4 regions of the Nocardiopsis nanhaiensis genome follow, and region 3 is predicted to be linked to each of the others. Evidence: riboswitches for the same ligand, from Rfam matches in the RefSeq annotation. Region 3 holds a riboswitch; each other region holds the start of a gene.

Region 1 (5,354 bases), on a different contig from region 3:
GCCGCCCATGACCACGCCGTCCATGAGGGCGACGTAGGGCTTTGCGTAACGGGCGATCCGGGCGTTGAGGTGGTACTCGTCCCGCCAGAAGTCAGCGGCCTGGTTGTCTCCGTCCACGGCGCTGGCCCTGATGGCGCGGATGTCGCCGCCCGCGCACAGGCCCCGGTCTCCGGCGCCGTCGAGCAGCACCACCGAGACCGAGTCATCCCTCTCCCAGCGGGTCAGGGCGTCGTCGAGGGCGCGGACCATGTCGTGGTCGAGCGCGTTGATGGCGCGAGGCCGGTTGAGCGTGGCGTGCCCGAGCCCGTTCCCGACGCTGAACAGGACCTTGTCGTCCTGCGGCGCCGCGGTCCCGTTGGGGGCGCTGGCATCGTTCGGCATCAGGCGGCCCCGGTCAGTCCGCGGGCGATGATCAGACTCATGATCTCGTTGGTCCCTTCCAGGATTCGGTGGACCCTCAGGTCGCGCACGATCTTCTCAATGCCGTACTCCGTCAAATAGCCGTACCCCCCGTGCAGTTGGAGGGCTTGGTCGGCGACGGTGAATCCGGCTTCCGTGGCGAACCGCTTGGCCATGGCGCACAGGTGCGCGGCCTCGGGTTCGCCCTCGTCCAGGGCTGCGGCGGCCCGCCGCAGCAGGGAGCGGGCGGCCTCCAGTTCGGTGGCCATCTCCGCGAGCCGGAACTGGAGCGCCTGGGCGTTGATCAGCGGGGCGCCGAAGGCCTCCCTGCTGCAAAGGTAGGAGGTCGTGGCCTCCAATGCAGCGAGGGCCCCGCCGAGTGAGCAGGCGGCGATACCGAGGCGGCCGCCGTTGAGCCCGTTCATCGCGATGCGGAAGCCGTCGCCCTCCGTGCCCAGGCGCCGGTTGGCGGTCAGGCGCACCCCGTCCATGAGGACCTGGCGTGTGGGCTGGGCGTTCCAGCCCATCTTGGCCTCGTCTGCGCCGAAGGAGACCCCGGGGTCGTCGCGGTGGACGACGAACGCGGAGATCCCCGCGGCGCCGTCGCCGCCGGTGCGGGCCATCACCACGTACACCTCGGAGGCGCCCGCCCCGGAGATGAACTGCTTGGACCCGGTCAGGACGTAGTCGTCGGCGTCGCGGACCGCGCGGGTGCTGAGCGCGGCGGCGTCGGACCCGGCCCCCGGTTCGGTGAGGCAGTAGCTGCCCAGTGTCTCCATGGAGCACAGGCCGGGCAGCCAGCGGGCCTTCTGGGCGTCGTCGCCGTAGCGGTCCACCATCCAGGCGACCATGTTGTGGATGGACAGGTAGCCGGCGACGGACGGGCAGCCGGTGGCCAGGGCCTCGAAGGCCACGGCGCCGTCGTGCCGGGTCAGTCCCGTGCCGCCGGAGCCCTCGGAGACGTAGAGGCCGCCCATGCCGAGTCCGGCGGCCTTGCGGAGCACGTCGACCGGGAAGTGCTTGTTCTGGTCCCACTCGACGGCGAAGGGCGCGAGGTGTTCGTCGGCGAACCCGCGCGCGGTCTCGGCCAGCGCGCGCTGTTCGTCCGTGGTCGCGGGGGTCACCGGACAACCGGGATAGTGAACTCCGCGCCCTCCTTGACCCCGGAGGGCCAGCGCGAAGTGACGGTCTTGGTGCGGGTGTAGAAGCGGATGGAGTCGGGCCCGTGCTGGTTGAGGTCGCCGAATCCGGAGCGCTTCCAGCCGCCGAAGGTGTGGTAGGCGACGGGCACCGGGATGGGCACGTTCACGCCGACCATGCCGGTCTCGACCCGCTGTGAGAAGTCGCGCGCGGTGTCGCCGTCCCGGGTGAAGATGGAGACCCCGTTGCCGTACTCGTGCTCGCTGGGCAGGCGCAGGGCCTCCGCGTAGTCGGCGGCGCGCACCACGCACAGCACCGGGCCGAAGATCTCCTCACGGTAGATCCGCATGTCCGGGGTGACGCGGTCGAAGAGGGAGGCTCCGGTGAAGAAACCGTCCTCGTGGCCCGCGACCTTGTGGCCGCGGCCGTCGACCACCAGTTCGGCGCCCTCCTCGACGCCCAGCCCCACATAGGAGTCGACCTTCTCCAGGGCTCCCTTGGACACGAGCGGGCCGAAGTCGGCGCCGGGGTCGTCGGAGGTGCCGACCGTCAGGCCGGAGATGCGCTCGGTGAGCTTGGCGACTAAGGCGTCCGCGGTCTTCTCACCCACGGGAACCGCGACGGAGATGGCCATGCAGCGTTCTCCAGCCGAACCGTATCCGGCGCCGATGAGGGCGTCGGCGACCTGGTCGAGGTCCGCGTCGGGCATGACGACCATGTGGTTCTTGGCCCCGCCGAAGCACTGGGCGCGCTTGCCGTGCGCGGTGGCGGTGGAGTAGACGTGCTCGGCGATCGGAGTGGAGCCCACGAAGCCCACCGCGGCCACGCGGGGGTCGGTGAGCAGGGTGTCCACGGTCTCCTTACCGCCGTTGACGACGTTGAGCACGCCCGGGGGCAGTCCGGCCTCCAGGAACAGTTCGGCCAGCCGGAGCGGCACCGAGGGGTCGCGTTCGGAGGGCTTGAGGATGAAGGCGTTCCCGCAGGCCAGCGCGGGCGCGGCCTTCCAGAGCGGAATCATCGCCGGGAAGTTGAACGGGGTGATGCCCGCGACCACACCGAGGGGCTGGCGCAGGGAGTGCACGTCGATCCCGGCGCCCGCGTTGTCGGAGAACTCGCCCTTGGCCAGGTGCGGGATACCGGCGGCGAACTCGACCACCTCCAGCCCCCGCTGGAGATCGCCGTGCGCGTCGGCGACGGTCTTGCCGTGCTCGGCGGACAGCGCCCGAGCGATGGACTCCCGCTCCGGCTCGACCAGCTGCAGGAAGCGCAGCAGGACCCGGGCCCTGCGCTGGGGGCTCCAGGAGCCCCAGTCGATCTGCGCTGCCTCGGCGTCGGCGATGACCTGTTCGGTCTCCGCCCGGTCCGCCAGGGGGACGCGCGCCTGCACCCGGCCGGTGTTGGGGTCGTAGACGTCGCCGAAGCGACCGGACCGGCCCGGGACGTTCTTGCCATGCACGAAATGCGTCAGCTCGCTGACCATGCGTGTTCACTCCATCCTCGTGGATCACACGAATTCCCTGGCCGCGAGCGGTGGCCTGACTCCCGGTGTTGTCCCCGGTCACAGTGGCGGGACCGTGCTGGATTCGCACCAGCTTCCCCGCTCCGCGGCCACCTCACCATATAGTTGGACGTCCTACTAAATCTAGGCCCGGGACGCCTTGGATCACGCGCGACCGCGGAGCCGAAGGCCAAGGACACTGCGGAGGACAGCGCCAGCTGCGACACCGCAGCGAACGGACATACCCGACCCTTTGCCGGAGGGGCGACACCCCCAGTAGGCTCTGCGACTTGTGACCGCCAAGGAGCCGCCCCGCGCAACCGACCATGTCCTCGCCCTGACCCCCGAGTGGCGAACCGTCGACACCACACTGCGTGTACTCCTGGTGATCCACAGCGTCACCGCCGCCACCCGCATCGCCGACATCCTCCCGGCGCTCCACGACCCCCGCGTCCAGCTCTACTGCGCCCAGACCAGCGGTGCCGTCTTCGCCAACGGCGTCCAGGAGTACATCCGGGAGAACGGTGTCCGCCACCTCCCCTGGGACCAGGCACGGGAAATGGAATTCGACCTCGTCGTCACCGCCAGCCTCGGCGATAATCTGCACGAGATAAATTCCCCGATCCTGAGAATTCCCCACGGCAACGGATATAATAAGAGGTGGAAGCAGGAAGCAGGAAGCAGGAAGCAGGAAGCAGGAAGCAGGAAGCAGGAAGCAGGAAGCAGGAAGCAGGAAGCAGGAAGTCTTCGGACTCTCCGACGGGACCCTCAAGCACGAAGGGCGCCTGGTTCCCTCCGCCATCGCGCTCTCACACACCGAACAGTTCGACCGGCTCCGCGAAGGCTGCCCCGACGCGCTCCCCCTCGCCTTTCTCGCTGGCGACCCCTGCTACGACCGGCTACTCGCCAGCGCGCCGAGGCGGCTCAACTACCGCGACGATCTCGGCCTGCGCCCCGGACAGAAACTCATCACCGTCAATTCCACCTGGAAGACCGATTCCCTTTTCGGGTCCCACCCCTCGCTCGTACCACGGCTCCTCTCCCGACTCCCGTACGATGAATACCGCCTCGCGCTCGTCCTGCACCCCAATGTCTGGTCCTCGCACAGTGAGCGCCAGATCGAGGCGTGGTTCGACGAAACCCTCCGCTCCGGCCTCCTCCTGATCCCGCCCGACGAGGGCTGGCGCGCCGCCGTCACCGCCGCCGACCTCGTCCTCTCCGACCACGGCTCCGTCAGCGTCTACGCCGCCGCCCTCGGTCGCCCGGTCCTGCTCTCCCCCGGCGGCCGCGACTCCGTCGACCCCGACTCCGCGCTCGGCCGCCTCTACGAAGCAGCCCAGCCCCTCGACCCCCACGCACCGTTCCCGCCCCAGTTCCACCAGGCGGAGAAGCTCCGCGACCACACGCACGAGACCGCCCGATCCTGGATCAGCTCCGCGCCCGAGCAGTCGCTCGACCTCATCCGCGCCGAGGCCTACCGGATCATGGGAGTCGATCCGCCCGCGCGCGCCCCCGCGCTCCTCGCCGTGCCGCCGCCGAGGGTCCGGAGCCTCGGGACCGCCTCCCTGTGGGTCGCCGTCACCCCGGTGGAGGACTCCCTCGCCGTCCACAGGGTTCCCGCCGCCGCGAACCCCGACGGCCCGGGGATCCTGGTCGTGTCCGACGCCGAACTCGACCACCGCCTCGCCGGGGCCGCCGACGCCTTCACCGTCGCGGAGGGGAACCTCCCCGCCGACGAGGAACTGTGGTCCGACACCGTGTTCGCCCACAGGCCCGGCGCGAGGCTCACCGTCGTGCACTCCCCCGAGGGCGCCCGCCTGCGTACCCGTGAAGGAGCGCTCTTCCGGCTCCGCTTCGAAAGCTCCCTCGACGACGACCACCTGGCCGTGTGCATCCTCGCCGAACGCCTCATCACGGCTGACCACCCTCCCACCCCGGCGGCGCTCGCGGCCCGCAGCCCGCTGAGGATCCGGATCTCCCTGGAGCGCACACTCACCGTCCCCTTCGAGGTCTACACCCACTGATTTCCGGATTCCACCGACATCACGCGACCACGCTCAGTAGCTTCATGCCATGCCCGGATTCGACCACGAACTTCAGGTACGGCTGCTCCAGAACAGGCCGTCCCTGGTGCCCTTCATGCTCAGCGACACGCTTGGCTTCCCTGTGCCCGACTTCGCCCGTGCGGAGCTCGGCTGCGGTGACCACACCAAGCTCAAGCCCAAGCCGTTCAAGTCAGACAACGTGGTCGTTCTCTACGACGACGACGGCGGAAAGCTACTGGCCATCATCTCGGAGGTCCAACAGGACAAGGACC
Region 2 (5,354 bases), on a different contig from region 3:
AGGAGGAGGGGGAAGGTGACGAGGAATCCGAGGAGAAGCCGGGGCCCTGCGCGGACGCACGCGAACGGGTCGGTGACCAGATCGACAACGACAACTGGGTGATGGCGCCCCTCGACCGCGATTGGGACCCCACGACGACCTCCTCCAGCTCCGCCACCTGGGAACTCCCCGCCGGTGGTTCGGTGCGCTGGGCCGGCCTGTACTTCTCCGCGGCGGGCAGTCCGGAGGCGCCGACCGCTCGGATCAAGGGTCCGGGCATGGCCGCCTACACGACGGTCGCCGCCGCCGACACCGGGGTGGTCGACCTGCCCGGCTATCGGGCCTACCAGGCGTTCGCCGACGTCACCGAGCTGGTGCGCGAAGGGGGCAGCGGCGAGTGGTGGGTCGGTGACATCCCGGCCACGGAGGGCCGGGGGGTCCACGCCGGCTGGAGCATGGTGGTGGTGCTGGAGGATCCGGCGGTGGACGGGTACCAGCAGGCGATGGTCCTGGACCAGAGCACCGCCGTCTTCCAGGACCCGGAGGGTGCACGGTTCCCTGTGTCCGGCCTGTTGCCGGAATCGGTGCCGACCCGGTTCGACGCCGTGGTCTGGGAGGGCGACGCCGATCTCGGCGGAGACCGGGTGACGGTGGACGGGACACCGGTCGCGCCGACGGAGGGGTACGGCAGCATCGACAACGCCTTCGTGAGTTCCGCGCGCGGAGTGGTCGGTGATCCGATGACCTTCGGGACCGACGTGGTCCGATTCGACGCAGTACTTGGACGTGAATCGGAAATCCGAATCCCGTCCGGGCAGGACGCCCTGTTGGTCGGGGCCGTCGCGCTGACGGCCCCGATGCGCACCTGATGTTGACGATCGCGCGGGGTTTCCGTGACCCCGAGATGACCGGAACACCGCGAGCCACCCAGGAAACGCGCTTTGCGTAGTCGAGCCGTAACTAGGGGTATTTAATTGTCGCGCACAAAACGAGACAGACTTGGCTAGGCTGTGCCCCGGCCATGGAAATGGCCCCAGAGATCGAAGGGAAGGGGGCGGTGACACGTGGACCGCTGCGCGTTGTTCGTCGACGCGGGATACCTTCTCGCCGACGGCGCGATGGCCGTGCACGGAACCCGTAACCGGGACTCCGTCGCCTGGGATTACTCCGGTCTCGTCCAGTTCCTCAACGAGGTCGCGCGAGACCGGACGGGGCTGCCGCTCCTGCGCTGCTACTGGTACGAGGCGGTCGCCGACGACCGGCGGGCGCAGGAGCAGGACGGCATCGCGGACATCCCCGGGATCAAGTTCCGGGCCGCCCGCATACGGCCCGGCCGCAGGGAGGGAGTGGAGAGCTACGTCCAGCGCGACCTCGCCACCCTCGCCCGCACCGGTGTCCTGTGCGACGCGGTCCTGGTCAGCGGCGATGAGGACATGGCGTCCGTGGTCGCGGACGTTCAGGACATGGGTGTGCGCGTGACCGTCGTGCACATCTCCGTGGAAGGCAACTGGACGATCTCCCGCGCACTGCGCAGGGAGTGCGACGACCTCATCGAGATCGGCGCCGGGCACCTCCGCCCCCACGTCAACCTCCTCTCCAACGGTGGTTCCACCCAGGAGAACGCCGCCAAGACCACCACGCCCTTCGCGAACGGCCGTGCCCGGCCCGCGCAGGAGCCGCCGAGCCAGCCCGCAGCCGCGAACACCGGTCGCGTCGAGCCGGTCAACACCTCCACCGGCGGGCTCGAGGCGATGTTCACGGGCACCGGAGGCCAGTCGGTACCCCAGGGCAGCGCTATGGAGCAGCTGCGTGCGATGCGCCGCTCAATAGCGGAACAGCGGGGTGTCGACCACCTGGCCGGGCCGGGGGCGGAGAACACGCCGCCGGGCGCGATCGACGCCAACGGCTTCCCCTCGGGCGGACAGGTTCCGCCCGGGGTGAACGGCACCGGGGCCTACCCCGGTGCCACCGGAGGGCATCCGGCCCAGAACGGCCACTCCCCTCAGGGCGGTCCGCCGCCTCAGGGAGGCCATCCGCCCCAGGGCGGTCATCCGGGCCAGGCAGGCCATCCACCCCAGGCCGGGCACCCGGTGCAGGGCGGCCAAGGCGGTTACGGGCCACCCGGTACCGGAGGGCACCAGCCCATGCGCGGCGCGGAGCCGGGGGTCTACGGGCTCCCTGGCAGACCGGCGCCCGGCCAAGGGCCACCGATGACCGGACCCCAGCAAGCCTTCAACGGAACGGGGCCGCAGGCGGCGTTCGGCAGCGGGACCGGGCCGCAGAACTCCTTCGCCGACCACCAGCAGGTGCCGCCGAGGAGGGATGCTCCGCCTCCCCAGCAGGACCCGAGGTTCGGACCCGGACCAGGCGAGGAACCCGGTTTCGGAGGTGGGGCAGACGCAAACCCTACCTATGGGACCAGTACGGAAACTGACACCGCGTACAGCGGTGCCGCCTCGCCCCCGCACGGGGGAGGGCGACCTACTGGTCCCGAGTACGACCGCCGGTTCGGTGCCGGTCCCTACCAGGAATCCAGCCCTAGTCCTGGATATGCCCAGCAGACCGGCCCCGCCACGCATACCGTTGATGATGCGGTGCACGTCGCGCGCAAGGAAGGGAACGACTTCGCGGAATCGATCGCACGTGAGGCGCCCGTCCTGTGGGTGGAGGCGGTCCTCGCCCGCAGGCCGCGGATGCCTTCGGATCTGGAGGCACGCCTGCTCCAGGGGTCCTCACTCCCGATCGACCACCTGTTGCGCGACGAGGTCCGTGACGGGTTGCGCCAGGGGTTCTGGCAGGCGTTGGAGCGTGCCAGGCCCTGATCGGTGCGTGGGATTGCGAATAGGGGATGGGGGCGATGCGGTTGACCCGCGTGACGACGGCGGAACTCGACCGACTGGAGTTCCACGCTGTCCGATCCGGTGAACACGGTCGGATCGCCGCCCAGCTACTGGATCTGGCGAACCGGGTGGACGCCGGGAGCGAGGTCACCCGTGCGGAGCTGTTCGTGCGTTCGGGCGAACAGTGGGAGATCGCACAGGAGTTCGAGCGAGCCTGTGCCGCCTACCAGCGCGCCATCGACGACGGCGGCCCCACCGTGGTCGACGCGCACGCCCTGAGCGCGGGAGCCTTGCTCCAGCTGGACGAGCGCGACCAGGCCCACGAGCACCTCAAGCGGCTGGAGGCCGGGGAGCCCGTCGAGCTCCCCACCCACATCCACGTCGCGGAGGTGCTCTACGCGCACGACGACCTCGAGGGTGCCGAACGCTGGGCGACCGCCGGTGCGCGCCGTTTCACGGGCGGGTCCCAGCCCGCCTACGCGCGCGACCTCTTCGTGGAGCTCCTGAGGATCCGGTTCCGGATCAGGACCGACATGGGACTGGTCGAGGACGACCTGGACCTCCTGCTCGACGAGGAGTGAGCTTTCCGACGCGTTCGCGGAGATCCGGAGCCCTGGGGCGCGACGGAATCTTCCGCGCCCGGCCGCGTGGTGTGTGTCTCTGCCGCTCTCAGGCGGCCGAGTGCGCGCCGGGTCCCAGGCGCGCTGCGCCCTGTCCCATCCGGACCCTCTCCGAGCAGCTCCAGGCCTTCTTGTGGTGCCTCTCTCGGGCCACCGCGGACGTGTCCGCCCCGCCGACGTTCTAGGCTGTGTCCGACCCCCTCCGGAAGCGTTTGAACGCGGCCCATCGTGCACCGGATTCGGGTACCTGCGCGGTGCACATACCACGCTCCGCGCGTATGTTCGGCACTCATCGAAGAATCCGAGAAATCTACGACACGCCATCATCTTGCGGTGTTCCAAGGTGACAAGCCCTAGATGTAGTATCTGTCCCGCTGGTGGTTCACCGGGGTTCCTGACCCTGGTGAGGCAAGAGGGAACCCGGTGGGAATCCGGGGCTGCCCCGCAGCGGTAAGCGGGAACGAAGGCCGTCACACGCACTGGGAACCCCCTACGAGGTCCTGGGAAGCGACGGTGAGTAGGTCGCCCGTGAGCCCGAAGACCTGCCACCGGCGCGCACCCCCACGTGCGTGACGACGGAGCTTCGAGGGCGAGCTGCCGCGACCCGCCTGCGGACCGCGCGTATCCAGTACGCCGGTTCTCCGGTGAGCCCGCACGCTTGTCACTCGTGACCCCGTTCTCCGCCGGGACTCTTCTTTACTGAGGTTGGAGCCGCTGTATGACCCTTGACGTCGAGGCCGTGCCCGCATCCGGTCGGCGCGAGCCGAACAACGGCGGTGGCGCCCGCCCCGCCATCGACCGGATCGAGCACGTCGTTACCGAGGCCTGTGCGCGGCTCACCGGTGTTTCGGCGAACAAGGTCCTCACCGAGGCGCGCCGCGGCTTCTACCCCGGGATCCCCGACCACGAGGTCGAGCTGGCCCTGGTCATGGCCGCCCGCAGCTTCGTGGAGGTCGACCCGAACTACTCCTACGTGGCCGCCCGCCTGCTGCTGGACAAGCTCCGCACCGAGGCCCTGACCTTCGTCAGCGGTGTCCCCGAGAACGCTGGCCAGACCGAGATGTCCGACCGCTACGCGACCTACCTGGCCGCCTACGTGGGCCGTGGTATCGACCTCGGGCAGCTGGACCCGGCGCTGGCCAAGTTCGACCTGGAGCGCCTGGGCAAGGCCCTGCACGCCGAGCGCGACGAGCAGTTCACCTTCCTCGGCATCCAGACCCTGTACGACCGCTACTTCCTGCACAGCGACGAGGTCCGCTACGAGCTGCCGCAGGCGTTCTTCATGCGCGTCGCCATGGGCCTGGCGCTCAACGAGGACGACCGCGAGGCCCGCGCGATCGAGTTCTACGAGCTGCTGAGCTCGTTCGACTTCATGGCCTCCACACCCACCCTGTTCAACTCGGGAACGGTGCGCGCGCAGCTCTCGTCCTGCTTCCTCACGACGGTCGGCGACGACCTCCAGGACATCTTCCACGGCATCAGCAACAACGCGATGCTCTCGAAGTACTCGGGCGGCCTCGGCAACGACTGGACCCCGGTTCGCGGCCTGGGTGCGCACATCAAGGGCACCAACGGCAAGAGCCAGGGCGTCGTCCCGTTCCTGAAGATCGCCAACGACACCGCCGTGGCGGTTAACCAGGGTGGGCGTCGCAAGGGCGCGGTCTGCGCCTACCTGGAGACCTGGCACATCGACATCGAGGAGTTCCTCGACCTCCGGAAGAACACGGGAGACGAGCGCCGCCGCACCCACGACATGAACACCGCGAACTGGGTTCCGGACCTGTTCATGAAGCGTGTGGAGGAGCAGGGCACCTGGACCCTGTTCTCGCCGGACGAGGTCCCCGACCTGCACGACAAGTACGGCAAGGACTTCGCCGAGGCCTACGAGAAGTACGAGGCCGAAGCCGAGTCCGGC
Region 3 (5,354 bases):
GGCCGAGTCCGCTTGCAGGGCGGCGCGGTAGGGGGTGCGGCCGAGGAGGACCACGTCCAGCACACTGAGGTCGATGTCGGTGTCGGAACGCTGCTCCACGAGCGCCAGGCGGCGGGCCAGGGCGCGGCGCGGCAGTCTGTGCACGTTGTCGGAGCCGATGTGGATGACACCTTCGTCGAGCTCCCCCAGTCGCGCGAGCCCGCGCAACAGGGTCGACTTGCCCGACCCGTTCGGACCGAGGAGTCCGGTGAAACTCCCGGTGGGGACCTCCACGTCGACATCCGCGAGAATGTGCTTGCCGTCGACCGACCAGGAAACGTCGGCGGCCGTGAGCGATTCGCCGTAAGCGAGGTGGGTCATCAGCGATCTACCTTGCGTCTCAGAATCCACAGGAACACCGGTACGCCCAGCATCGCGGTCATGATGCCGACAGGCAGTTCCCTCGGATCGAACGCGACACGGGCGACAACGTCGACCCAGATGAGGAACGTAGCGCCGACGAGGGCCGAGAGCGGCAGTACCAGCCGGTGGTCCGGGCCGACCAGCGCCCGCACAGCGTGCGGGATCAGCAGCCCCACGAACCCAATGGTCCCGGAGCCGGCCACCAGCACGCCGGTCACGAGGGCGCATACGACCAACAGCACCCACCGGCTCCGCTGGACGTTGATGCCGAGGCTGGTGGCGGTGTCCTCGCCGAACGCGAACGCGTTCAACTGCCGGGCAGCGACACCGAAGACCAGCAGCCCGATCAGCACGGCCAGCGCCATGGTGTACACGGTCGGCAGCCGCGCCGCGGCCAACGACCCCGACAGCCAGAACTGCGCTTCCTGGGTGGCGTGCGGGTCGGCGACCCAGATGATCAGGAAGGAGGTCACAGCGGAGGCGAAGGCCCCCACGGCGACCCCGGCGAGGATCATGCGCGTGGGCGTGAGCCGACCGGACCGCTGCCCGAGGGCCAACACGAGCGTGAACGCGCCCAGCGCGCCGACGAACGCGCCGCCGGCCACGCCGAGGCTACCGATGCTCAGTCCGGCGACGATCACCGCGACCGCCCCGAGTGACGCGCCCGAGGAGATACCGAGCAGGTAGGGGTCGGCCATCGGGTTGCGCGTCAGGGTCTGCATCACGGCACCGACGATCGCGAGGCCGCCGCCGACCAGCGCCGCCGCGAGCACGCGCGGCAGACGCATCTCCCACACGAGGTTCGCGCGAAGGTCGGTGACGCCGTCGACGCCGTACAGCCCGAGCATGTCGATACGCAACCAGGCCAGGCCGAGCCGGTCGGTCGCGACGGTCCACACCTCGCGGACCGACAGGTCGCTCTGTCCGATGGTGGCCGAGACGCCGATCGACACCGTCAGCAGTACGAAGGCGACCGGGAACATGACGCCCAGCGACCGGCCTCTACCGGGTGGCGCGGCCGTGGACCGCTGGGTCTTTTGGCGGGGGGCGAGTCTCACTGGACGGTACCGTCGGCGAGGTACGCGCCGATCTCCTCGATGGCGGTGACGTTCTGCAGCCCCGGGGTGGTCTGCGAGAACGGCAGCACGACGACCGCGTCCTCACGGAACGCCCGCAGCTCACGCAGGGTCGAGTCGTCCTCGACGAAGGAGAGCTTGTCGTCGACGTCGTCCCCGCCGAAGTCGGCGACGACGACGAGGTCGGGGTCCCGCTCGACGACCTGCTCCCAGCTGGTACTGGACCAGTGGTCGGGAAGGTCGTCGAAGGCATTGTTCACGCCGAGTTCGCGCAGGATCATGCCGGGGGCGCCGCAACAGCCGCCGGCGGTCGGGCCGTCGCCGGTGCCCATGTCCCACCAGAAGACATCGAGGTCCCCGACATCGTCCGGCAGGTCGGCGCGGACCGCGGTGAGGGTCTCTTCCTGTTCGGCGGCGATCTCTTCGGCTCGTTCCTCGGCGCCGAGCAGCGTGCCGACCTCGCGCAGTTCCGTCCAGATCTCGTCGAACTCCAGCGGCTGCTCGTCGTCGCGGTCGGGGCAACGACCGGGCGAGAGGTAGCTCTGGACGCCGAGGTCGTGCAGTTCCTCGCGGCTGGCGACCCCTCCGTCCTCCCGGAACGCGCTCGGATAGACCGAGTAGATGAAGTCCGGTTCGGTCTCCAGGATCGCTTCGGAGCTCGGGTAGTCTTCCCCGCCGGGATCGAGGACGTCGATGTCCTCGGCCTGGGGCTGCAAGTCCTCGCGCATGCGGTCCAGGTCGCCGACGGCGCCGACGATGCGGTCCTCGACGCCCAGCTCGATCAGGTTCTCGATCGAGGTCAGGTTCATGGCGAAGATGCGCTCCGGCGGGGCGTCGAACTCGACTTCCATGCCGCAGTTCTCGACGCCGATGCCGTCGGAGGCCGCGGACGAGGAGTCGGATTCGGCGCTTGCGCAGCCAGCCAACAGAAGTGCCGCGGCGGACAGTACCGCGGGCGCACGGCGGGGAAACCGATGACCGGTGCCTCGCACGATAGGGGGGCGGACAGAAGGGGGACGGACAGAAGGCACGGCAAACAAGGCCAGGGCCGCCTTTCCACACCTCGTGGATGGATCGGACACGCCGTGGCCGGTCTCCTGGCTGACGGGTCGAACAGTCACGCGGCGTCTTCCCAGACCACCCTGTGGTCCAGTGACCCCGCTCGCGGGAGCGCATGACCTTCCCGATCACAGTGGCGAGGGCCGCACCGGTCTTACACCGGCTTCCCGAACACCACGACGGCGTGGACTTTATCACCAGCACGGGTACACATTTTCGGGGGGTGCTCCCTTGCTGCACCCGCGCTCAACGCCCACCGGCGCCGGTTCAACCCCGCTTCCACCACGCCGAAGACGCAGAAAGGGGCCCGCCTGAAGACGAGCCCCTCAATGACCTGCTATTCCTCTGTCGGGACGGCGGGATTTGAACCCACGACCCCTTGACCCCCAGTCAAGTGCGCTACCAAACTGCGCTACGTCCCGTCCGCTGCGCGACGACCGTTTCCGGCCCCGCCAACAGGTAAAACCTTACCGCATTCCGGGGGCGGTCCGAACCAGGTCAGCCCCTGGGACCGTGCCCACACCGACGATGTGGGCACGGTCACCGGCGGAGAGGCCGGAGACCACGACCGTGTCCGGGGCAAGCGCCACACCGAAGGGGGACCCGTCCGGGGACAGGCCCTCGGCTGCCGTGTCGAGCGGGATCGTGACGGGGCCGGATCCCCACTCGGCAACGAGCAGGGCGGTCGGCTCCTCGTCACCCGCGTGGACCGCCGCGAACACTTCGGAGCCCGCCGTGACGCTGTCCGGGTCGGGGCGCTCGTCGGTGAACACGAGGCTCTCCAGTACTTCGGGATCGGCGACCTCCCCCCTGGGCACAGCGACCTGCGGTTGCGCCAGGCGGTACTCGACCCGGTCGGCGTCGTCGGTCCCTTCGGGCTCGGTGTACAGCAACCGTTCTCCCCGGAGGGGGACCGTACCGGCGGGCAGGTCCTCGGCGATCACGTCGCCGTCCCTGCTCTGGAAGGCCAGCACGCCGGGATCGTCGCCGCCGTAGCGGACCACCGTGGCCCAGCCGTCCGGGGCCGCCGCCACCTCCTCCACCGGGCCGGGTACGTCGTGGCCGCCGTACGGTCTGCCGTCCTCGTGCAGGAGCCGCACTTCGTGCTCCCGGTCGTCGTCGCCCTCCCGGTCCTCGGGGTCCGGCGTGCACTCCTCGGCGACCAGGATCCTGGGGCCCGCGAGGACCGGGGCACCGACCTGTCGGCAGTCCGTCTCAGGTGCGTACCGGGCCTCGTCCTCCGTCCCCTCCTGCTCGTGCGCCCGGACCGAGAGGACGCCTTCTTCCACTTGCACGAACGTGGTGGTGGTCAGGAGCACGTCGTCCACTTTCCGGTGGATCCGGTGGTCCCCGACCAGCTTCCCCGTACCGGCCTCCAGAACGGCCAGCGACCTCTGCAAGTGTTCCTCCCGCTCGGCGTCCTCGTACAGCACCGCGACCCGCTCACCGTCGAAGCTGGCGTCGGCCCACAGGACCTCGCCGACCGGCTGGAACCGCCAGCGCTCGGTACCGTCCCGGCTGTCCAGGGCCCACACCCCTTGGCCGCCGACAACCAGCGCACCGTAGCCCGTGGCGACCACCTCGGCCCCGCCAGCCGAACCCTCTTCGGGGTGCTCCCACGCCCAGGCCGCGTCGTCCCCGTCCTCCAGGGCTGCCGCATCGGCCTGGCTGAAGGGTTCGGCGGCGGTGCTCGGTCCGGCAGCGGTGCGCGGCCCGGCGAGGGTGTGCACGACCGGGTCCCGTTCGAGCACGGTGGGGGTGGCGAACGCCGTCAGCACCACGACCGGGAGCAGCCCGGCCAGAACGGCCTGGCGGCGGGGCCACCCCGCGGCGGGCCGCAGGGGTTCGGGGCGTCCGCCCACGGCGAGCGCCCCGGCACCCACCAGCAGTGCCAGCGCGCCCATGAACCAGAGGTCGGAGATCGACGCGAAGTCGACCAGGACGTCGGGCAGGACCGCTTCCTCCCCGGCCACCCGCACTTCGGGCTCGTCCGGGACCCCGGTCTCACCCCGAGCACCAGGGAATTCCCGCAGGGCCACGTGGAACGCCAGGAACAGCACCAGGGCGGCGGCCGCCCGGATCGGGCCCGAGCCCTCGCCTGGGTTGGGGTCGTACTCGTCCACGGGCCGCTGCTCGCCGCCCTTCAGTACCCAGACCGCGGCGAGCAGCGCCACCGCGCCGCACAGCCCCCAGTGGAGCAGCGTCGCCCCGGGCCACTCTGCGGGACTCAGCAGCAGGGCGGACGCGATCACCAGAGTGCCGCCGAGGACGGCGCCGGTGCCGCCCCAGGCGAGCAGCCGCCAAAGGGTGTCCGCACTGATCTCACGGATGCGCCGCATCACGGCACCAGCCCTTCCACGTGCGCGTCCAACCGGCCGCCCGTCAGGGCGGCGACCCCGCCGGGGACGGCCACCAGCTGTTCCACGGGTTTCTGCTCCACCAAGGCGATCCGGTTGTCCAGCCCGGTGCCGAGCCGCTCTCCGGGGGAGGACACCAGAATCTGAGCCCGTTCCTCGTACCCCGAGTAGTGGCTGTGGTACTGCAGAATCTGATCCGCCAGCACAACGTGGGTCCGTGAGTCACGGTTGCCCCAGGCACCGCCCGCCCCGACCAGTTCGGTGCGGTTCCCGTCCATGTCGACGTGGTGGATCTCGGCTCCCCCAAGGCCTCTGCGGTAGAGCACGGTCGCCCCGTCGGCGTCGGCCTCCAGCACGCGTTCCATCTTGAGGTCTTCCTCGCCCTCGAGCAGCTCCTCGCTGAGGTGCAGGAGTTCCTCTCCGGTGTCCGGATCCAGCAGGAGACCGGGCGCATCCCGCC
Region 4 (5,354 bases), on a different contig from region 3:
GATCCGGGTGGTGGCGCGTCGGTGGTCGCCGTGGTCGGCCAGGTCCGCGCGGGTGTGGGCGCGCACGTAGTTGTCCTCGTCGGCTTCGTCGAGATCGGCGACCAGTGCCACGGCGTCGTCGAGCATGGCGACCACGTGCGGGAAGGCGTCGCGGAAGAACCCGGAGATGCGCACGGTCACGTCGATGCGCGGGCGCCCCAGCTCCTCCAGCGGGATCACGTCGAGCTTGCTGACCCGGCGGGAGGCCTCGTCCCACTCGGGGCGGACACCGAGCAGGGACAGGACCTCGGCCACGTCGTCGCCGGAGGTGCGCATCGCCGAGGTGCCCCACACCGACAGGCCCACGGACCCGGGGTAGGTGCCGGTCTCCTCCATGTGGCGGCGCAACAGGGAGTCGGCCATCGCCTGGCCGGTCTCCCAGGCCAGGCGGGAGGGCACGGCGCGCGGGTCGACCGTGTAGAAGTTCCGGCCGGTCGGGAGCACGTTGACCAGCCCGCGCAGGGGGGAGCCCGAGGGGCCGGCCGGCACGAACCCGCCGTTGAGGGCGTGCGTGAGGTGGTCGAGTTCGTCTGTGGTGCGGGCGAGGCGCGGCACGACCTGGTCGGCGGCGAACTCCAGGACCCGGCGCACGTCGGGGTCTTCGTGCAGGTCGGCCACGGCGGAGCGGTCCCAGCCGGCGGCCTCCATCCCTTCGACCAGGGCGCGGGCCTGGGCCTCGACCTCGTCGACCTCGTTGGTGGGGGCCTCTCCCTTCAGTCCCAGGGCTGAGCGCAGGCCGGGCACGGCGGCGCCGACCCCGCCCCAGACCTGCGCGGCGCGCAGGACGGCCATGGTGAGGTTGACGCGGGGTTCGCCCTCCGGAGGCTCGCCGAGCACGTGCAGGCCGTCGCGGATCTGGGTGTCCTTGATCTCGCACAGCCAGCCGTCGACGTGGAGCAGGAAGTCGTCGAACTCCTCGTCGTCGGGGCGCTCCTCGAGCCCGAGGTCGCGGTGCATCTCCGCGGCGCGCATGAGCGACCAGATCTCAGCCCGGATCGCGGGGAGTTTGGCCGGGTCCATGGCGGCGATGTTGGCGTGCTCGTCGAGGAGCTGCTCCAGGCGGGCGATGTCGCCGTAGCTCTCGGCGCGGGCCATGGGCGGGACGAGGTGGTCCACGACGGTGGCGTGGGCGCGACGCTTGGCCTGGGCACCCTCGCCCGGGTCGTTGACCAGGAACGGGTAGATGAGCGGCAGGTTCCCGAGCACCGCGTCGGGGCCGCAGTCGGCGGACAGGGCGGCGTCCTTGCCGGGCAGCCACTCCAGCGACCCGTGTTTGCCGAGGTGGACGACGGCGTCGGCGCCGAACCCGTGCTCCAGCCACCGGTACGCGGCCATGTAGTGGTGGCTCGGAGCGAGTTCGGGATCGTGGTAGATCGCGATGGGGTTCTCGCCGAAGCCGCGCGGGGGCTGGACCAGGACCACGACGTTGCCGGCCCGGAGCGCGGCCAGGACGAGTTCGCCCTCGTCGTTGACGTAGAGCTTGCCGGGGGCCGGACCCCAGGTCTCGGCCATGGCGTCCTTGAGGGAGGCCGGGAGGCCCTCGGTCCAGGCGGCGTACTGCTCGGGGGTGATGCGTACCTGGGCCTCGGTCATCTGCGCGTTGGTCAGCCAGTCCTGGTCCTGGCCGCCGGCCTCGATGAGGGTGTGGATGAGGGTGTCGCCTGCCTCGGTCTCGTCCGGCAGGTCCAGGCCGGGCAGGGCGTCGGGCTCGCCCAGGTCGTAGCCGTCCTCGCGGAGCCGCCGCAGCAGGCGCACCAGGGAGCGGGGGGTGTCGAGGCCGACCGCGTTGCCGATGCGGGAGTGCTTGGTGGGGTAGGCCGAGAGCACGACGGCCAGGCGCTTCTCGGAGGCCGGGACCTGGCGCAGCCGGGCGTGGGAGGCGGCGATCCCGGCCAGGCGTTCGCAGCGCTCGGGCTCGGCGGTGTAGCGGGGCAGGCCGTCCTCGTCGATCTCCTTGAAGGAGAACGGCACGGTGATGATGCGCCCGTCGAACTCGGGGATCGCGATCTGGGTGGCGGAGTCGAGCGGGCTGACGCCCTCGGAGGTCTCCTGCCAGTCGGCGCGGGAGCTGGTCAGGCACAGGCCCTGCAGGACCGGGACGTCGAGGGCGGCGATACGTTCCACGTCCCAGGCCTCGTCGTCCTCACCGGCGGTCGCGGACGCGGGGACACTGCCGCCGGCGGCCAGGACGGTGACGATGAGGAGGTCGAAGGCGCGCAACGCCTCGAACAGGTCGTCGGGGGCCGAACGCAGCGACCCCGCGAAGACCGGCACGCCCACGGCCCGGCCCGTGGCGTCGACGGCGTCGGCCAGGGCGTGCACGAACGCGGTGTTCCCGCCGGCCTGGTGGGCGCGGTAGTAGAGGATGCCGATTTTGGGCAGGGACGGGTCCTGCGGGACCTCGCGCTCGGCCATTCCCCACAGGGGCACGTGCTGCGGGGCTTCGAACCCCTCGCCGGTCAGCAGCACGGTGTCGGACAGGAACGCGTGCAGGCGGGCGAGGTTGGTGGGTCCGCCCTCGGCCAGGTACCGGTGGGCGTCGGTGACCACACCCATGGGAACCGTGGAGCGCTCCATGAGTTCGGCGCTGGGCTGCTGTTCACCGCTGAGTACCACGAGAGGGGTGCCGCGCTCGCGGACCGCGGCCAGGCCCGGCCACAGGTCGTGCGGGGAACCCAGCATCCGGACCACGACGAGGTCGGCGCCCTCGACGGTTTCGGTGAGTTCTGTGTCGGTGGCACGCGAGGGGTTGGCCCACACGTACGCGGAGCCGCTGGCCCGCGCGGAGAGCAGATCGGTGTCGGACGTGGAAAGCAGCGCGATCCGTACCGTCATGGCCGGAATTCCTCCCCAGGGGTTCTCGCCCCGTCGATGGTCGGACCGCTCGTGGACAGTGTCTGACTTGCACCTGGTGTGAGGTGTCACAGTGGCGGAACCGTCCCGGACTCGCACCGGGTTCCTGTGCCACGAACGAGGAGCTCACACACTAACGGGCGCCGCGAGCCGACTCGCGACGGGCCTCCCCTTTCGAGGGCGGCCGACCGCGGGAACGTATGGCGAGCGGGACTCCGTTCGAGAGGCGCACAGTGCGGTCATGTCGTGGGATCGTGCCCCGGGTGCGTACGGGAGCCCGGTTGCTCCGGATCCCGTCGGCGCAGGAACCGGACGACGGGGCGCTCACCGTCGGTGGTGACCTCGGCCCGGACCCCGTAGACCTCTCCGATGAGCTCGGGTGTGAGCACCTGGCCGGGCGATCCCTCCGCCACCGCCCGACCGGCTCGGAGCACGACGAGCCGGTCGCAGTACATCGCGGCCAGGTTGAGGTCGTGCAGCGCGATCACCGTGGTCACGGGCAGGCTCACGGCCAGCTCCAACAGGTCGAGCTGGTACTGGATGTCGAGGTGGTTGGTGGGTTCGTCGAGCAGGAGCTCACTGGGTTCCTGAGCCAGGGCTCGGGCGATCTGGACCCTTTGGCGCTCCCCACCGGACAGGGTGTGCCAGGACTGCCCGGCACGGTCGGTGAGCCCGGTGCGTTCCAGGGCCGTGTCGACCGCGCGCAGGTCGTCGGCGGAGACCGGGGTCCAGGCGCGGCGGCGCGGGATACGCCCCAGGGCGACGACGTCGCGCACGGTCATCTCGGTCTGTGTGTGGGAGTTCTGCTGGACCACGGCCACGCGTCGGGCCACTGCTCTGCGGCCGATGCGCGGCAACGGGTCCCCGTCGAGGGTGACCGTCCCGGCGGTGGGTCCGAGAACCCCCGCGAGGAGCCGGAGCAGGGTGGACTTGCCGGATCCGTTGGGGCCCAGCAGTCCGACGGTCTCACCGGGGCGCGGGGCGAGGGTGACCCCGTCGAGCACGATGCGGTCGGCGATCCGGTGCACCACACCGTCGGCGCGCAGGTGGCCGCCCCCGGAGCCGGTCTCGGGCGGACCGTGACCGGACCATCCGCGGCCGGGTGAACTGGATCCGGGAGAGCTCACGTCTGCCTCCTCGAGCGGTACAGAACGGCGATGAAAGCGGGCACGCCGACGAGCGAGGTGACCACACCCACAGGGATCTCCTGCGGGTCCAGGACGGTCCGGGCCAGCGTGTCCACCCACACCAGGAACACGGCCCCGATCAGCGCGGTCACCGGAAGCAGCCGGGCATGCATCGACCCGGTCAGGATCCGGGTGGCGTGCGGCAGGATCAGCCCGACGAACCCGACCGCGCCCACGCTGCTCACGAGTGCGGCGGTGAGCAGGGCAGTCGCGGTCAGCAGCAGCACACGCGCCCGCGCCACACGCACGCCGAGCGAGGCCGCGGCCTCCTCCCCGAAAGCGAACGCGTCCAAGGTGGTGGTGTGGGCCAGGCACACGGCCAGCACGACCACCAGGACTCCCGCGCACAGAGCCACGTCGGCCCAGCCCACGTTGCTGAAGGAACCCAGCAGCCAGAAGAGCACGCCCTGCGTGGTCTCGGCGTCGGCCGACAGGAGCACGATGAACGAGGTCAGGGCCGAGAAGAGCTGCATGGCCGCGACCCCGGACAGCACGACCCGGTCCATGGTCCCGCCGAGGGTGTGGCTGAGCAGCATGACCATCCCGAAGGAGAGCAGCGCACCGAGGAAGGCCCCGGCCGACAGGGAGAGCACACCGGCGCCCCAACCGAGCACGATCACCGCGACCGCACCGGTGGAGGCGCCGGACGAGACCCCGAGCACGAAGGGGTCGGCCAGCGGGTTTCGCAGCAGGGACTGCATGACCGCACCGCACAGGGCCAGCCCCGCCCCGCACACCGCGGCGATGAGGGTGCGCGGCATGCGCAGGTCCCACACGATGCCGTCCTGGATGGGGGTCAGGGGGCTCTCGCCGATCCCGAGGCGGGCACCGAGCGAGGCCCACACCTCGCCGGGGGTGATGGCCGCGGGGCCGATGGTCACGGTCACCGAGACCGACACCGCCAGCGCCGTCAGCCCGCCCACCAGGAGCAGGGTCAGGCGGGCGCCTCTCACTGGGCGAGCCCGAGATCCCGAAGTCCGTCGGCCACCTGCTCGACACCCTCGACGGTCCGGATCGAGGGGTTCATGGCCTGGCCGCTGAGCAGGACGTAGCGCTCCTCCTGCACGGCGGTCAGGTTGCTGGTGGCGGGGTGGTCCGCCAGGAAGGCGATCTTCTCCTCGGCCGACTCGGCGGTTTGGGAGTCGCGCGTGAGGTCGCCGAGCACTATGGCGTCGGGGTCGCGGTCGGCGACGGTCTCCCAGTTGATCTGGGGCCACTCCTCATCGGTGTCGTCGAAGGCGTTCTCCGCGCCGATCTCCGCCGTGATGGCCCCGG

Evidence for each region. A riboswitch is a leader RNA that binds a small molecule or an ion and turns the genes downstream of it on or off. The one in region 3 is predicted to bind cobalamin.
Region 1: it holds a riboswitch for cobalamin, as region 3 does, so the genes downstream of both, ACYVD1_RS17150 (CoA-acylating methylmalonate-semialdehyde dehydrogenase) here and ACYVD1_RS02565 (ABC transporter substrate-binding protein) in region 3, are expected to answer to the same signal.
Region 2: it holds a riboswitch for cobalamin, as region 3 does, so the genes downstream of both, ACYVD1_RS33895 (ribonucleoside-diphosphate reductase subunit alpha) here and ACYVD1_RS02565 (ABC transporter substrate-binding protein) in region 3, are expected to answer to the same signal.
Region 4: it holds a riboswitch for cobalamin, as region 3 does, so the genes downstream of both, cobN (cobaltochelatase subunit CobN) here and ACYVD1_RS02565 (ABC transporter substrate-binding protein) in region 3, are expected to answer to the same signal.

What each region holds. Positions count from the first base shown of each region.
Region 1 covers NZ_BAAGZJ010000033.1:10,639-15,992, reverse strand. Annotated here, with positions in the region: gene ACYVD1_RS17160 (enoyl-CoA hydratase/isomerase family protein) at 1-381, opposite strand, end outside; gene ACYVD1_RS17155 (acyl-CoA dehydrogenase family protein) at 381-1,523, opposite strand; gene ACYVD1_RS17150 (CoA-acylating methylmalonate-semialdehyde dehydrogenase) at 1,520-3,019, opposite strand; adenosylcobalamin (AdoCbl) riboswitch at 3,018-3,164, opposite strand; gene ACYVD1_RS17145 (hypothetical protein) at 3,937-4,446, opposite strand; gene ACYVD1_RS17140 (hypothetical protein) at 4,522-5,061, shown strand; gene ACYVD1_RS17135 (hypothetical protein) at 5,111-5,354, shown strand, end outside.
Region 2 covers NZ_BAAGZJ010000140.1:1,143-6,496, forward strand. Annotated here, with positions in the region: partial or broken gene ACYVD1_RS33880 (sigma-70 family RNA polymerase sigma factor) at 1-848, shown strand, start outside; gene ACYVD1_RS33885 (NYN domain-containing protein) at 1,044-2,801, shown strand; gene ACYVD1_RS33890 (hypothetical protein) at 2,828-3,400, shown strand; cobalamin riboswitch at 3,801-4,003, shown strand; gene ACYVD1_RS33895 (ribonucleoside-diphosphate reductase subunit alpha) at 4,158-5,354, shown strand, end outside.
Region 3 covers NZ_BAAGZJ010000003.1:155,176-160,529, forward strand. Annotated here, with positions in the region: gene ACYVD1_RS02555 (ABC transporter ATP-binding protein) at 1-360, opposite strand, end outside; gene ACYVD1_RS02560 (FecCD family ABC transporter permease) at 360-1,385, opposite strand; gene ACYVD1_RS02565 (ABC transporter substrate-binding protein) at 1,457-2,404, opposite strand; cobalamin riboswitch at 2,549-2,731, opposite strand; tRNA gene ACYVD1_RS02570 (tRNA-Pro) at 2,886-2,959, opposite strand; gene ACYVD1_RS02575 (hypothetical protein) at 3,005-4,876, opposite strand; gene ACYVD1_RS02580 (hypothetical protein) at 4,876-5,354, opposite strand, start outside.
Region 4 covers NZ_BAAGZJ010000002.1:21,644-26,997, reverse strand. Annotated here, with positions in the region: gene cobN (cobaltochelatase subunit CobN) at 1-2,874, opposite strand, end outside; cobalamin riboswitch at 2,911-3,055, opposite strand; gene ACYVD1_RS01055 (ABC transporter ATP-binding protein) at 3,132-3,938, opposite strand; gene ACYVD1_RS01050 (FecCD family ABC transporter permease) at 4,016-5,032, opposite strand; gene ACYVD1_RS01045 (ABC transporter substrate-binding protein) at 5,029-5,354, opposite strand, start outside.